Regions from separate parts of the Rummeliibacillus sp. BSL5 genome, predicted to be linked through region 1. Evidence: predicted binding sites of a transcription regulator. Region 1 holds the regulator's gene; the other holds the start of a gene.
The links. The regulator LexA, encoded in region 1, represses DNA repair genes until DNA is damaged. The targets are predictions, from matches to a motif close to CGAACATATGTTCG.
Positions count from the first base shown of each region.

Region 2: a site for LexA is predicted at 4,775-4,788, ahead of RCJ93_RS03910 (carbohydrate kinase). Genes of this name have one in related genera too.

Region 1 covers NZ_JAVGCV010000001.1:1,162,676-1,170,750, reverse strand. Annotated here, with positions in the region: gene RCJ93_RS06040 (methionine gamma-lyase family protein) at 1-679, shown strand, start outside; gene RCJ93_RS06035 (MerR family transcriptional regulator) at 884-1,267, shown strand; gene glnA (type I glutamate--ammonia ligase) at 1,303-2,637, shown strand; gene RCJ93_RS06025 (DUF2247 family protein) at 2,928-3,251, shown strand; gene RCJ93_RS06020 (hypothetical protein) at 3,248-3,526, shown strand; gene RCJ93_RS06015 (GNAT family N-acetyltransferase) at 4,257-4,757, shown strand; gene lexA (transcriptional repressor LexA) at 4,907-5,521, opposite strand; gene yneA (cell division suppressor protein YneA) at 5,689-6,003, shown strand; gene RCJ93_RS06000 (YneB family resolvase-like protein) at 6,000-6,656, shown strand; gene RCJ93_RS05995 (DUF896 domain-containing protein) at 6,786-7,022, shown strand; gene tkt (transketolase) at 7,120-8,075, shown strand, end outside.
Region 2 covers NZ_JAVGCV010000001.1:762,693-770,767, forward strand. Annotated here, with positions in the region: gene RCJ93_RS03895 (YbdD/YjiX family protein) at 212-415, opposite strand; gene RCJ93_RS03900 (carbon starvation CstA family protein) at 429-2,480, opposite strand; gene RCJ93_RS03905 (pseudouridine-5'-phosphate glycosidase) at 2,726-3,637, opposite strand; gene RCJ93_RS03910 (carbohydrate kinase) at 3,634-4,743, opposite strand; gene RCJ93_RS03915 (amino acid permease) at 4,889-6,271, opposite strand; gene RCJ93_RS03920 (cysteine hydrolase family protein) at 6,945-7,493, shown strand; gene RCJ93_RS03925 (MDR family MFS transporter) at 7,541-8,075, opposite strand, start outside.

The DNA of each region.
Region 1 (8,075 bases):
AATCCGGTTGATTAAAAGTGACGCCATCATTTTTGTAGACAATTGCTACGGTGAATTTGTGGATGCAGTAGAACCTACTGAGCTGGGTGCAGATCTTATGGCAGGCTCTTTAATTAAAAACCCTGGCGGCGGTTTAGCAAAAGTGGGGGGTTATATTGCAGGTAAGGCGAAATATGTCGAACAATGCGCATACCGCATGACTTCACCTGGTATTGGAGCAGAGGCAGGTCCATCTCTTAACGCATTGTTAGATATGTATCAAGGATTCTTTTTAGCTCCTCATGTAGTGGCTCAAGCATTAAAAGGAGCTATATTTACTGCTGCTGTACTTGAGGATATTGGGATGTCTCCATCGCCGCGCTATGATGCAAAAAGGACAGATTTAATTCAATCAGTTTCATTTAACACGCCAGAGCAAATGATCCAATTTTGCCAGGCTATCCAAAAAAATTCCCCTGTCAATGCACACTTTGCACCTGAACCTGCTCCTATGCCAGGGTATGACGATGATGTGATCATGGCTGCAGGTACATTTGTACAAGGAGCCAGTATTGAGTTATCAGCGGATGGTCCGCTTCGCCCTCCATACACTGCCTATGTTCAAGGTGGCTTGACATATGAACACGTAAAGTTTGCGATTTTAAGTGCAGCTCAACAACTTCAAAGCACTAAACAATAAAAGGTAAAAACAGAGCTATTAAGAGATGAAAAAACACCCTTCCTATTATGAGGAAAGGTGTTTTTTATATTTCCTAGATGGAAAGAATACGTATTTTAAAACAGGTTAATTAAGTTTTAATTTACATGTTAGAAAACCTAACATGTTGTTGACAGTAAAACTAACATGTTATAAAATTAACTTGTGAAAGGTGAGGTGAAGGATTTGAATAAAGAGATTAGAAAGACTATGCCTTTGCTGCCAATTAGCATTGTGATGCAACTAACTGATTTAACCGCTCGTCAAATTCGCTATTACGAAGAACATGAGCTTATTATTCCAGCAAGAACTGAAGGGAATCGCCGGATGTTTTCATTAAATGATGTTGATGATTTATTAGAGATTAAGGATTTATTAGAACAAGGCATCAATATGGCTGGAATAAAAAAAGTATTTGAAATGAAAAATGAACCGCTTGTTACCAAGCAATTGAAGAAAGAAATTACTGATGAAGATTTAAGAAGGATTTTACGAGAAGAAATGCGTCAAGCGCAAAGTATGCAAAAAACCTCTATCCGACATGGAGATTTATCTCGTTTCTTTTCATAACACCTAAAAAATTCTACATATAGGGAGAGATTTCATTGGGAAAGTTTACAAAAGATGATATTCGTAGATTGGTCGTAGAAAAAGAAGTGAATTTTATCCGTTTACAATTCACAGATGTATTAGGATCTATTAAGAACGTAGAAATACCTGTAAGTCAGCTAGAAAAAGCGTTGGATAATAAAATGATGTTCGATGGCTCGTCTATTGAAGGTTTTGTGCGTATTGAAGAATCTGATATGTACTTATATCCTGATTTAGATACATTTATTGTATTCCCATGGACAATCGGCAAAGGTACAGTATGCCGCTTTATTTGTGATGTATACAGTGCAGATGGTACACCGTTTGCAGGAGACCCAAGAAATAACTTGCGTCGCATATTAAACCGTATGAAAGAAATGGGCTTTACCAGCTTTAATTTAGGACCTGAGCCTGAGTTTTTCTTATTTAAATTAGATGAAAAGGGCGAACCGACACTTGAACTAAATGACCATGGTGGTTACTTTGATTTAGCACCAACAGACTTAGGAGAAAATTGCCGTCGTGATATTGTGCTTGAGTTGGAAGAAATGGGATTCGAAATAGAAGCATCACACCACGAAGTAGCACCGGGCCAACATGAAATTGATTTTAAATATGCAGATGCAATTACAGCATGCGATAACATCCAAACATTCAAATTGGTTGTAAAAACAATTGCTCGTAAACACGGTTTACATGCAACGTTTATGCCTAAACCATTGTTTGGTGTGGCGGGATCTGGGATGCATTGTAATGTATCTTTATTTAAAGGGTCAGAAAATACTTTCTTTAATCCGAAGGGCGACCTGCAATTGAGCGATACAGCGTATCAATTTATGGCTGGGGTATTAAAACATGTCAAAGGCTTTACAGCTGTGACAAATCCAACAGTGAACTCTTACAAACGATTAGTGCCAGGTTATGAAGCTCCATGTTATATTGCTTGGTCAGCACAAAATCGATCTCCGCTTATCCGTATTCCGGCATCTCGCGGTCTATCTACTCGGATTGAAGTACGTTCAGTTGATCCAGCGGCAAATCCTTATTTAGCGATGGCTGTTATTCTAGAAGCGGGATTAAATGGTATTGAGCAACAGTTGACACCGCCACCTGCAGTTGATCGAAATATTTATGTGATGAATGCAGAAGAAAGACTAGAAGAAGGCATTGGCAATTTGCCGGCAAACCTAGACGACGCATTGCACGCACTTGCTGAAGATCAAGTCATTCAAGGTGCTTTAGGAAAGCATATTTATGCTAATTTCCGTGAAGCAAAAGAAATAGAATTTGATTTCTTCAGAACACAGGTCCACCAATGGGAACGTGACCAATACATGAAAACTTACTAAAATAAAAAGCGCTGGGATTCAAAGTCCCAGCGCTTTTCTTATGTATTGATAGTTGTCTATTATGCATACAGGATTTACAAAATTTGAAAAGAATATAAAACAGCAAAAGGTGTAAAGAAAAGTAAATTGATAAAAGGAAGGAAAAACATTGAAAGAGAAGAAGGTATAGTTCATTATACAATTAATAGAGAAGGACAAATCACGCATCAAATGCGATACCAGGTACAACAAGCTATTGGTTAAATACCTAAGGGTAGTTTATTCTGTCGAAAAGGAGATGAATCTTTAATATGATAGATTATCAGAGTGAAGAATTTATTTTAGATATGCCAGAGAACTCGTTAAATTTAAATATTCCGTATGCTTTCTTTATAGATCATGCCTCTTTAAATTGGAATGAATTATATTTTGGATTAAAAAGTCAATATATTTCTCTAAATTATGCTATTGAAAAAGCAGTATCAGAGGTAGCAATTAATGGTAATACTTCAAATACGTTATTTGAGCTTGCTTCACTTTTTAAAAATGAAGAAGACTTAGCTGAAAAGTATATTAATGATTTAATAACAGAGAAAATAATGGATTCAATGTTATTGGAAAAAAACAATTCATGATTGACTGTAAAAACAAATATCTTTATATTGCTTTATTGTGGTTGTATCAAAACCCCAAAAAGTATAACCATCCGAAACGATACGACTCAGAATTAAAAGAAATAGACTATAGTTCCAAAGTTTATGATGTTATTTGGGATTTTAAAATACCTTCAATACCAGCTCGTGATTTTCGATATTTCTCGATGACTTTTGAAGTAACAGAGAAAAATCAAGAACTATTTTTAAATAGATGGAATCAGTTTTTAGAAGAACAAAAACAGATAGTCAAATAATTTTTAATAAAAAATACGCATTACCAAAATAAAATAATACTAACAATAAACTCAATTTTAAGTCGTAGGATCCTAATATCTTTTACATGTTGAGGTCTATTTCTATTTAGTCACAGACAACTAAAAAACTAAATACCATAACACTCTATCAGGATTAGCAAGTCACCCATTTCAATCTTTAATAGCTAAAGACGATCTCTATATTCTTTGTATGCTTCGAGAAAATCTCTTTTAATGAATTATTAGCGATTTTAACATTAAGCAAAAATTCATTTGTATCATTAAAACTATCAGAAATATCCTTACTCTCGGTATCAGAACATGGAAATACTTCTAAAAGTATATATCCTTCAGAGCTATTTGCGATCACGTTCATACTTAAGCGCTTCGGAAAACAGAAATGTTGTGTTTTTGCTTCACTCAATTGTCGAGAGATATTTTTGCGCAACGGATGATGTGTTAAACCATCTGACTGTTAAATCTAAAAATTTATAACCCTGTATTTACCTATATTATACACTGTAATATATTTACTTATATTGATTAATGGAAGTTTTTAAGTTTTATTACAATTATGTATGGCGCTAGAATGAAAAATCAGGATGAGTAGAGTTTATTACTGGTGATTACTTTGTACAACATATTATGAGAATAATCGTATGATATGTGACTATGTTTTGATTGTGCAAGGAGGTAGTGGATTGTATTAAGAGAGGAGAAAAAATAGAAAATGATTGAATTACGAAAAATAACTGGAGATAACATAGAGAAAGTAATAGCACTTGAAGTTGAAGAAAACCAAAAAGACTTTATAGAAACTACTAACCTAAGAAGCTTTGCAGATGCTCATATGTTGAATGCAGAAGGGATACCTGCTACACCTTATGCCATTTATGCCGATGAAGTGGTGGTTGGATTTTTGATGTATATTTATGATACGTTGGATCACGAATCGTTTGAAAAGGAAGATTTTTACGGTAAGAAGAGCTATTTTATTTGGCATATTATGATTGGAAAGAGTTACCAAGGGGAAGGATATGGCAAACTTGCATTTGAAAAAATGTTGAAGGAAATCGTAACGTGGCCATATGGTGAAGCAGAATATATAGCTCTCTTTTATCAAACAAGTAATATCAAAGCTAAAACATTATACGCTTCATTTAAATTTGAAGATACAGGTATTATTCAGGGTAAGTCCATGTTGGCGATTAAAAAGCTAGTTGAGAAATAAAAGAAACACGCAATGTTTTCATACTGCAAAATAGCACTTTAAGTAGGCGCAAAATAATCCTAATTTAACACCCGCGCTATCTGTTTTGTGTTTATAAAAAAACAATCAGTCTACAGGTAATATAATAGACTCGATTGTTTTTTTAATTATCAGTATATGTTACGATAAAGACCAACAACTTTACCAAGAACAGCAACGTTTTCAACAATTATTGGCTCCATAGAGGAATTCTCTGGTTGTAAACGGAAGTGTCCCTTTTCTTTATAAAAACGTTTTACTGTTGCTTCGTTCTCCTCCGTCATAGCTACTACGATATCTCCATTATTGGCAGTTGCCTGTTGTTTGACAATCACGTAGTCTCCATCGAGAATTCCTGCCTCTATCATAGATTCACCCATGATTTCAAGCATAAAAATATGGTCATCTGATCCACCGTAAGTGTCAGGAATAGGGAAGTACTCTTCAATATTTTCGATAGCGGTGATAGGTAACCCGGCAGTTACTTTCCCAACTAAAGGAACATGCATAACACCCTGTTTGGTAACATTTCCTTGATCTAAGATTTCAATAGCGCGCGGTTTTGTCGGGTCTCTGCGGATCAGCCCTTTGCTTTCCAATCTATTCAAATGGCCGTGGACAGTTGAACTGGAAGCTAAACCTACTGCTTCGCCTATTTCTCGTACAGAAGGCGGATATCCTTTAGTGCGTACTTCTTCTTTTATAAATTCCAATATATCATCTTGTCTTTTTGATACCTTTTTCAATTTGCTCACCCTCTTATCAGCAATTTTCTTTAATTGTTAAATGAAGTATAACATGTCTATTAAATGGATGCAAACATAGGTTCGAAATTTATTTGACAAAAACGCATGTTCGTATTATATTGAATTATATAAACTACGAACAAACATTCGATGAAGGGGAGATCCTTATGAACTGGATTAAAAAAAATCGAAATACCACCTATTTATTTGCATTCATATTCGCCATTATGGTTATTCTTATGGTTATCAATCGGGATACAACTAGCTACACAAACATAGAAGTCCAAGAAGGAGATACTTTATGGTCGCTATCTGGACTTTATAAAGGGGATTTATCCAAAAGTGAGTGGGTTTCTTTAGTGAAAGATAAAAACAATATTATTGACGGACGCATTATAGCTGGTCATACTTTATCTATTCCTGCGTACAAAAAAACTAACACGAATAAAAAAGGAATAGAGTTGGCGAGTGAAAATGAATGAATAGAGGTAAAGAAGCAGTATTATATTGCCGTGTAAGTACAGAAAAAGAATCCCAAGATTCTTCGCTAGAACGGCAAGAAAGTGAACTAAAAGAGTTTGCCAAAACAAAAGGTTATAATGTTATGAGTGTATTTAAAGATCGGCATAGCGGCTATGACGTAGAACGCGAGGGACTCATGGATTTGCTGGATTATATTAAAGAACAACATATTACAGCATTGTTTGTGCAGGATGAAACGCGATTAGGACGTGGGAATGGTCGCATGGCCGTATTACATCTACTTAATAAAATGGAAGTGACTATTTTTACTCTTAATAATTCAGGCAATATCCAGCTGAATGAAATGGATACAATGTTGCTTGAAATATTGGCACTAGTAGAGGAATATCAAAGGAAATTACATAATGCCAAAATACGTCGTGGGATGAAAAGGGCTGTACAAAACGGCTATAGGCCTGAAAATAACTTAAAGGATCGGGGCAATCCAGAAGGTAGAGAAAGAATTGATGCTCCAATTGAACAGATTATTCAATTGAGAAATAAAGGGCTAACATTTGAAGAAATCACTGCTACTTTAAATGGATTGGGCTTCCAACTTAGCAAAGCAACAGTACATAGACGCTATAAAGAATTCGAAGAGCACAATAATTAACTGTAAACTGTCGAAAAGTTTACTTTATGATACAGGTTGGCTTGATATCCAAATAATGCTTAACGCTTGCACTTAAAACATATTTTACATACTCTTTAAGATATGAAGAATATGAAAGGGTGTATATAAATGTTGCCAAAAGAAAAGATTGATCGCATTAATTTCCTGTCTAGAAAATCAAAAGCAGAAGGACTAAGTGTTGAGGAAGCGAAAGAACAAACAGCACTTCGAAAAGAATATCTGGATACATTCCGTAATTCCATGAGAGACACCATTGAGCATGTCCGAGTATTTGATCCAAATGGCGATGAAGTAACACCGGATAAGGTAAAGGAAATTCAAAAACGAAATAATCCTTTGAATTAATAAGGTAAAGTAAATGTCGAAAAAATATTGTTTTCTGACATAATGTTGACTAAACTGTAATAGAATAATACTTTGCTTTCAGAAAGGATGTCTATTCATGACGCTACAAGCAGATCAGCTTGCAATTAATACAATTCGAACTTTGTCGATTGATGCAATCGAAAAAGCAAATTCTGGTCATCCAGGTTTACCAATGGGTGCAGCACCAATGGCTTACACGCTATGGACAAAACAAATGCAACACAATCCAAAAAATCCAAAATGGTTTAACCGTGACAGATTTGTATTGTCAGCAGGACATGGTTCAATGTTATTATACAGCCTACTTCATTTAGGTGGTTATGACTTACCGATGGATGAAATTAAAAACTTCCGTCAATGGAATTCATTAACTCCTGGCCATCCTGAATTTGGGCACACTGCTGGAGTAGAAGCGACAACTGGTCCACTGGGGCAAGGGATTGCTATGGCTGTTGGTATGGCGATGGCTGAAGCGCATTTAGCAGGAGTATACAACAAACCAGAACATTCCATTGTAGATCACTATACATTCGCGCTTTGCGGAGATGGAGATTTAATGGAAGGTGTATCTGCAGAAGCAGCTTCACTTGCAGGCCATTTGCAATTAGATAAACTAATTGTCTTATACGATAGTAATGATATTTCATTAGATGGTGATTTGAATAAATCATTCTCAGATAATACAGCTGAACGTTTTAAAGCATATGGCTGGAATTATATCTTGGTTGACGATGGCAATGATATTGAAGCTATTAATTCAGCAATTGAAAAAGCAAAAACTCATAAAGGACAACCTACATTAATTGAGATTAAAACAGTTATTGGCTTTGGTTCTCCTAACAAATCAGGTAAATCATCATCTCACGGTGCACCGCTTGGCGTTGATGAAGTTCTACTAACAAAACAAGCTTATCAATGGGAAAATGAAGATTTCTTCGTTCCTGAGGAAGTATACGAAACATTTAAAGAAGCAGCGAAAATTCAAGGGGAAGAAGCTGAATCTGTATGGAACGAACAATTCCAAGCATACAA
Region 2 (8,075 bases), 400 kb from region 1:
TTTTCTAATAGATTTTCAATTTTTGTTCACTTTGAACAAATCGTTTATTTACAATAACTATCTTAAAGTAATATTTAATTTTGTTTTGTTTACCCGTTTTTGCTAAATTTTACGTAATAAAAACCAAAATATTCTATTCTTTGTATAATAAAAGCCTCCAATTCTAAAAGAATTGGAGGCTTCGTAAATTTCTATTTATATAGTTGAAAGCCTAGCAGCAGCGTGAAACTTTACCATCTTTCCCATTGTAACATTCTTCCTGCGCTTCGCAGAAAAACTCCTTCCTGCTTTTTATTTGCTGATCTGGATTTGCCTCTATCATATGTTTTACATATGTTTCATAGCTCGGAACTCCAACTAAAAGCGAGATAAATTGATTTCGTTGTTCTAGAACCTTTTTTAAAATAGTTAGCATATTAGCTCCTCCTTTATGCACTTCGTTTATACACGGTTTCATGGAGCGTTACTTTTTTATTACCTAATACTTTGAACCAAATTCGTAGAGCGGAAATAAAGACAGTAATCACGACAATCATAAAGATTGCACAAAGGGCAGCATCTACATAATCATTGACTAAAACTTGACGCATTTGAGCTATAGTAGCTGCTGGTGCCAATACTTCCCCTTTATCAAGCGCATTTTGAAATACTTTCGCATGTGATAAGAAGCCGATTTTAGGGTTGTCATGAAACAGTTTTTGCCACCCCGCTGTCATTGTTACAACTAACAATAGAGTGGTCGGTAACAATGTGACCCATGTGTAAACTTTTTTCCCCATTTTAAAGAGAATAGTTGTTCCCAAGACGAGCGCAATCCCCGCGAGCATTTGGTTGGCGATACCAAATAACGGCCAAAGTGTATTAATTCCACCTAATGGGTCTACAACACCCTGATAGAGGAAATACCCCCACCCTGCAACACATAGTGCCGTAGCAATAATGTTCGGTACCCAGGCATCAGTCTTTGCGAATGGTTTATAGAAGTTCCCTATTAAATCTTGAATGATAAAACGGCCAACCCTAGTACCTGCATCAATAGTTGTCATAATAAACAACGCTTCAAAAAGAATGGCAAAGTGATACCAGAAAGCCATCATAGTCGTTCCGCCAATTACCTTCGAGAATATGACTGCCATTCCGATTGCTAATGTAGGCGCTCCACCCGTTCTTGAAAGAATAGAGGCTTCACCCACCTGATCGGCAAGCCTTGTTAAATCATCAGGAGTCAATTTAAAACCCCAATCACTTATTGTAGCAGCTACAGTAACAGCATCAGTGCCAATTGCAGCTGCAGGGCTGTTGATAGCAAAATAGATACCTGGTGTAAGAACACATGCTGCTATCATGGCCATCACAGCTACAAAAGATTCAGTTAGCATAGCTCCATAGCCGATTGCTCTCGCATGTGATTCACGCTCAATCATTTTTGGAGTAGTACCTGATGAAACTAATGCATGGAACCCTGATACCGATCCACAAGCTATAGTAATAAATAGGAATGGGAAAAGGTTACCTGAAAAGACAGGACCAGTACCATCAATAAATTTGGTTACAGCAGGCATTTCTAATGAAGGAGCTACAATTAATATCCCTAGCGCCAGGCCGGCAATAGTCCCTACTTTTAAAAACGTACTTAAATAATCGCGCGGAGCCAGCAAAAGCCATACCGGCAATACAGAAGCAATAAAACCATAAGCGATCATCATAAGAGCAATTGTTTCGCCTTTAAAGGTAAACATTTGCGCTAACGTTTCATGTTCTGATACATATTGTCCGAAATAAAGAGATAAAATTAATAGAATAATACCAATAATTGAACCTTCGCCCACTCTTCCAGGACGGATATACCTCATATAAATCCCCATTAATATAGCAATAGGAATTGTTGCTGCGATGGTGAACATACCCCAAGGGCTACCCGCTAAAGCCTTAACAACGACTAGAGCCAATACAGCTAATAATATGACCATAATGCCTAAAATTCCTACCATTGCTATAATGCCTGTTACTTTGCCAATTTCATCTTTAATCATTTCACCTAACGATTTTCCGTTGCGTCGCATTGACCCGAATAGAATAATAAAATCTTGAACTGCTCCGGCTACCACCACGCCTACCACAATCCATAGTGTTCCAGGCAAATAGCCCATTTGTGCAGCTAAAATAGGCCCAACTAGCGGACCTGCACCTGCAATAGCTGCAAAATGATGTCCAAATAAAACCCATTTATTCGTAGGAACATAGTCTTTTCCATCGTTGTTCACTACTGCTGGCGTTTGTCTAGAATCATTGAGCTGAAAAACCTTATTCGCTATAAATTTACTGTAAAAACGATAGGCAATAGCATAAACGCAAAGAGCTGCGGTCAAAATCCATATTGCATTGATACTTTCACCACGTTTTAAAGCAACATAACCAAAACTTATTGCCCCAATAGCAGAAATTACTCCCCATAATAAGATGGATCTTAATGCTTTCAACTTTCCTGCCCCCTTTTGATTCTGATTCTGTATAAATCTCTTTTTCTCTCCTCCTGACAAATGATTAATATACAGTTTATTCTGAATTATATAATAATATAATCTGCAAAACAAAATAATTTTTATATTTATATATATAAAGAAGAAACTCGACAATTTAAAAAATATTTCTCAAAAATAAAAGGCCTTAATCATTTAGATTAAGGCCACTCATTTTCTATTCTATTTATCTACTTTGTTGATACTTAAAGTTGATTGTAGTTGACAGCTATTTTTGCACCAATCACTGCATTATTTTTCACTAATGCAATGTTGGCATCAAGACTTTTACCTTTTGTTAGTTCTTTTACCTTTCCTAATAAGAAAGGAGTTACATTTTTACCTGTAATTTGTTTTTCTACTGCTTCTTTTAATGCAGATTCAATCACTTCATTAATTACAGATTCGTCCATTGCATATTCTTCAGGAATTGGATTGGCAATAACAGCTCCGCCTTTAAGGCCTAAATCCCACTTCACTTTTAATGTTGAAGCAATTGTCTCGACATCTTCTGCTTTAAAGTTGACTGGGAATTCACTTTTGCGTGTATAGAAAGCTGGAAGTACGTCCGTGTTATAACCGATTACTGGTACACCTTTTGTTTCAAGATATTCCATAGTTAATCCTAAGTCTAGAATAGATTTAGCTCCGGCACAAACTACTGCTACATTTGTTTGACCCAATTCCTCTAAATCTGCTGAAATATCCATAGTATTCTCAGCACCTCTATGAGCACCACCAATACCACCCGTAACAAATATATTGATTCCAGCTGCCTCTGCACAAATCATTGTTGCAGCTACAGTAGTAGCTCCAAGTTTTTTTGTAGCAAGTAAATAAGCTAAATCACGACGTGACGCTTTCGCTACATCCGAGCTCTTGCCGAACATTTCTAATTCCTCATCTGATAGGCCAATTTTTATTTTTCCATCCACTATAGCAATCGTTGCTGGGACTGCCCCATTATCACGGATTATTTGCTCTACTTCACGTGCTGTTTTTACATTCTGCGGATAAGGCATGCCATGAGAAATAATGGTTGACTCTAAAGCCACAACTGGTTTCCCTTGTTCTTTTGCTGCACGTACTTCCTCAGATAAAGTGATGTATTCATTCATGATAATTCCTCCATGTCTTTTTGTAATTGTATTGCGGATAAATTTTGTCTAACCGTATATGGTGATGCCAATGTTTTAGAAGCATTCACACTTGCAGCTCTAGCTATTTCGGTTAAAGGTTTTCCTTCCAACCAAGAGTAAATAACAGCAGACGAAAACGCATCTCCAGCTCCTGTTACATCAGCAATTTCTTCGACTGGTATGGGTGGGATATGTAGGATTCCTTCATTTCTATTACCTATCATAGACCCCTCTTTGCCATTTGTGATGACTACATTAGCAATACCTAAACCTAGCCACTTTTCAACAGCCTTTTCCCAATCTTCATTTGTTTTAATTTCAGTTTTAAAGTAAGTTTCCGATTCATCTCGGTTGGTAATAATCCATGATACCCCTGCCAAATCATCTGGCAAGCGATTCATTTTCGGAGATGAAACAGGAATTATCACTATTGGCAAGTTATGGATTTTAGCAAAGCTGCACAAAAATTGAATGGTCTCCTTAGGGCAATTTAAATCTGCCACAATGCATTTGGATTGACTTAATAAAGCTTCATTTTTTAACAGCAAATCAGGCGTGATAGCTTCATATACTTCCATATCTGCAAGGGCTATGATTAATTCACCCTGTGCATCCAAAACAGCAGTGTAAGAACCTGTCGCCTTTTCAGGGAATTTAGCTACTGTATCAAGCTTCATATAAAGAGATGATGCGTCTTCAATGAATGACCAATCCATATCGAGACCACTTGCAGAAAACAGCGACACATCACAACCAAGCCTTCCTAAATTCTCTGCAATATTACGGGCTACTCCTCCAGCATTTTGTGTAGTATAACTTGGATTCGAAGTGCCTAATTGAGCGTTATCTTTGATATGAAATTTCCGATCTATATTGGCTCCGCCAACACATATGATCTGTTCGGATTCACTTAAAATATAGGCCCTACCCAAAATATTACCTCGTTTAGTTAACCCAGAAATCATATTAGCAATTGATGGACGAGATAAGCCTAACATCTCTGCAAGCTCTTGCTGAGACACATAAGGATTCTTGCGTATCGCATTCAAAATCAACTGCTCTTTATCAGTTATTTTTTCAGGCATCTTATCACCTTTCAAACATTTGTTTATTAATCAAACATTTGTTTAATCATAATATCTTTTCTATCTGTTGTCAATAAAAACATGAAAGCCTTTTCATTAAAATCAACAAAAAAAGAAGCAGGAATAAACCTGCTTCTCTGTATCGTTAATCTTTAAACGTAAAATCCATTTCCTCTGGTTTAACAACTTTAGACTTTCTGACAAATTTATAACCAAAGAACAAGACTAAAAATAATGGGATACCTAGATAAGCTGCTACCACACTACCCCAGTCAACTTTATCAGCTAAAAAGGCTTGGAAGTTTTGTGCAATAATCACAATTATACCGCATGCAACCGCGAAAATTGGTCCAATCGGGAACCACTTTGCACGATAAGGCAATTCATCTAACGAATGTCCTTGCGCTAAAAATCCTTTCCGGAAACGATAATGGCTTACTGAAATACCTAACCAGAATATAAACCCAGTAATACCAATGGCATTCATTAACCACAAGTAAACAGTTCCATCACCGAAAAATGATGCTAAGAATGCAAGTGCGCCAATTGCACAAGTGAAAATCATACTCACTACTGGTACACCGCGTTTATTTAATTTACCAAAAATTCGAGGCGCTTGTCCCTCCTTCGCCATTGAAAACAGCATACGAGTTGAAGCGTAGACACTTGAATTTCCTGCTGATAATACGGCAGACAATATAACTGCATTCATAAGCGACGCAGCGAAAGCAATCCCTGCTTTTTTCAATACTAATGTAAATGGACTGACCATAACTGAATCATTTTGTAAATTGGCATTTGTATATGGTATTAATAATCCTATTACAAAGATAGCGAAAACGTAGAATAACAAGATACGCCAAAATACGCTTTTGATTGCTTTTGGAACATTCTTGGCAGGGTCTTCACTTTCCCCTGCTGCTACACCGACAATCTCAGTCCCTTGGAAGGAGAAACCAGCCGCAATAAAGACTACGAATACTCCTAGGATGCCACCTGAGAAAGGAGCGTCACCCATTGTAAAGTTTTTAAACCCTACTGCTTCGCCGCCCATAATTCCGAAAATCATTAAGACTCCGACAATTAAGAAAATAACAATAGCACTAACTTTAATTAACGATAGCCAATACTCACCTTCACCATAGCCCTTAACTGATAAATAATTTAGCAAGAATATAATAGCTAAAAATCCGCCGCTCCAGATCCATGAGGGGCTATCCGGAAACCAAAATTTCATAATCATTGTAGATGCGGTCAATTCTGCAGCAATTGTCATCGCCCAGTTAAACCAATATAACCAACCTATTGAAAATCCAAAAGCAGGGTCAACAAACTTGGAGGCGTACGAACTAAACGATCCACTAGTTGGCATATATGCAGCCATTTCTCCTAAGCTTGTCATAACGAAATAGACCATTGCTCCAACTAACATATAACCGAGCAGTGCTCCACCTGGTCCTGCTGTATGAATGGCTGAACCACTGCTTAAAAATAAACCAGTACCAATTGCACCGCCAATTGAAATCATCGTCAAATGGCGAGATTTTAATTTTCTCTTTAAATGTGTTTCTTCCTGTGCTCCCGCAGATATTTCCCCTTGTTTAACCAACACTTTTTGTTCATCTTGTTGCAAAGTCAATCAGAACACCCCTTTGTAAGCGGTAACATTTATTAGTATGAGGCTTTAAAGCAGCAAATTTGCTAATCATTGTGTTCTACAAATATAGTTTTCAAACCGCTATACAATAAAGCGACCTAAAATAAAGTGTCAGCCTACTGATTTCTAAAACTTTATACTAGAAATATAATTTAAAATTGTCGAAAGTGTCAATGTTTTTTTCGACAACTTTCGCTTCTGTACAAATAGAGACCTATTAAAAAGGCTGCTCTTATGCAGTATTTTGCATAAGAGCAGCCAAGAAAATCATTTTATATTCACGTTTTTTTAATGAATTGGAATTTCGATAAAATCAAAAGCAAGATTTAGAAAGAAGATAGAATGTATAAAAACAAAGAGCAATGCTTGCTTATTTAACTTTTTCCCTACATTATGATCCATTAGCTCCAACACCCTTCTTGTTTTTTGTTATTATAGTCTAGATAATATAAATATGCAAAATATTTTTTATTTTAAGTTTTTATACAATTATACTTTAATTATGTCATGATATATGTAAAGACACAAAGGAGCTGTTTATTTAATGGAGAAAGCATTAATTATTATTGACTATACGTATGATTTTGTAGCTGCAGATGGGCTGCTTACTTGTGGTGAGCCTGGACAAAGGATTGAAGAAAAGATGATTGAACACATTAATGAATTTGTAAACAATGGCGAACTAGTCATCTTTGCATGCGACTTACATGAAGATAACGATCCATTCCATCCAGAAACTTCACTTTTCCCTCCACATAATATTAGAGGAACAAAGGGCAGAGAATTATACCATAGCGTCCAGACTCTGTATGAAGAGATAAAACACCTGCCTAATGTCAAATGGATGGACAAAACACGTTATAGCTCTTTTGCCGGAACCAATCTGGAACTGCTGTTACGAGAAAGAAAAATTAATGAATTATATTTGGCTGGCGTGTGTACAGATATCTGTGTATTACATACAGCTGTCGATGCTTACAATTTAGGATATCACCTTCATATTTATTCTGATGCAGTTGCAAGCTTTAACGAAGATGGCCATACATGGGCTCTAAGACACTTCAAAGAAGCTTTGGGAGCGAATGTTTTATAAAAAAAAAGAACCCATTAAACAATTACTCGTTTAATGGGTTCTTTTTGTTATGCTTCGGTTTTTCTTTTAGCGATAAAGATGGAGAAAATAAATCCTATAATCGCAAAAATAAATGCCCCTGTATAAACAGAGTGAATGCCGCCAGCTATAATATTTATAATACTTTCGATTTGTTCTGGTGAAAATAACTTCGTGTCAAATGTACCGTTTAAATTGATATGGCTTGCATGCATGTCAGCAAGTTTACTACTTGTAGCAGTATTGAACAATACACCAAATACCGCTGCGCCAATAGATTGGCTAAATGTATTCGTGAATGAATTCAAACCTATTCCAATTCCAAACTGTTCTTTTTTAACAGAAGCTTGTACTGTAATAATTAGCATTGGTGCGATAAAACCCATGCCAAGTCCTAAAAGCCCCGTTGATAGATAGACAAATAACGGTTGTGTTGTAGAAGAAAAGAACATCAGCATAAATGTCGCAATCAATAAAAAGACAGTACCTGTCATAATGTTTGTTTTACTGGTTATACGTCCAATTAAATTACCTGCAATGATGGCGCCAACTGTCCACATCACT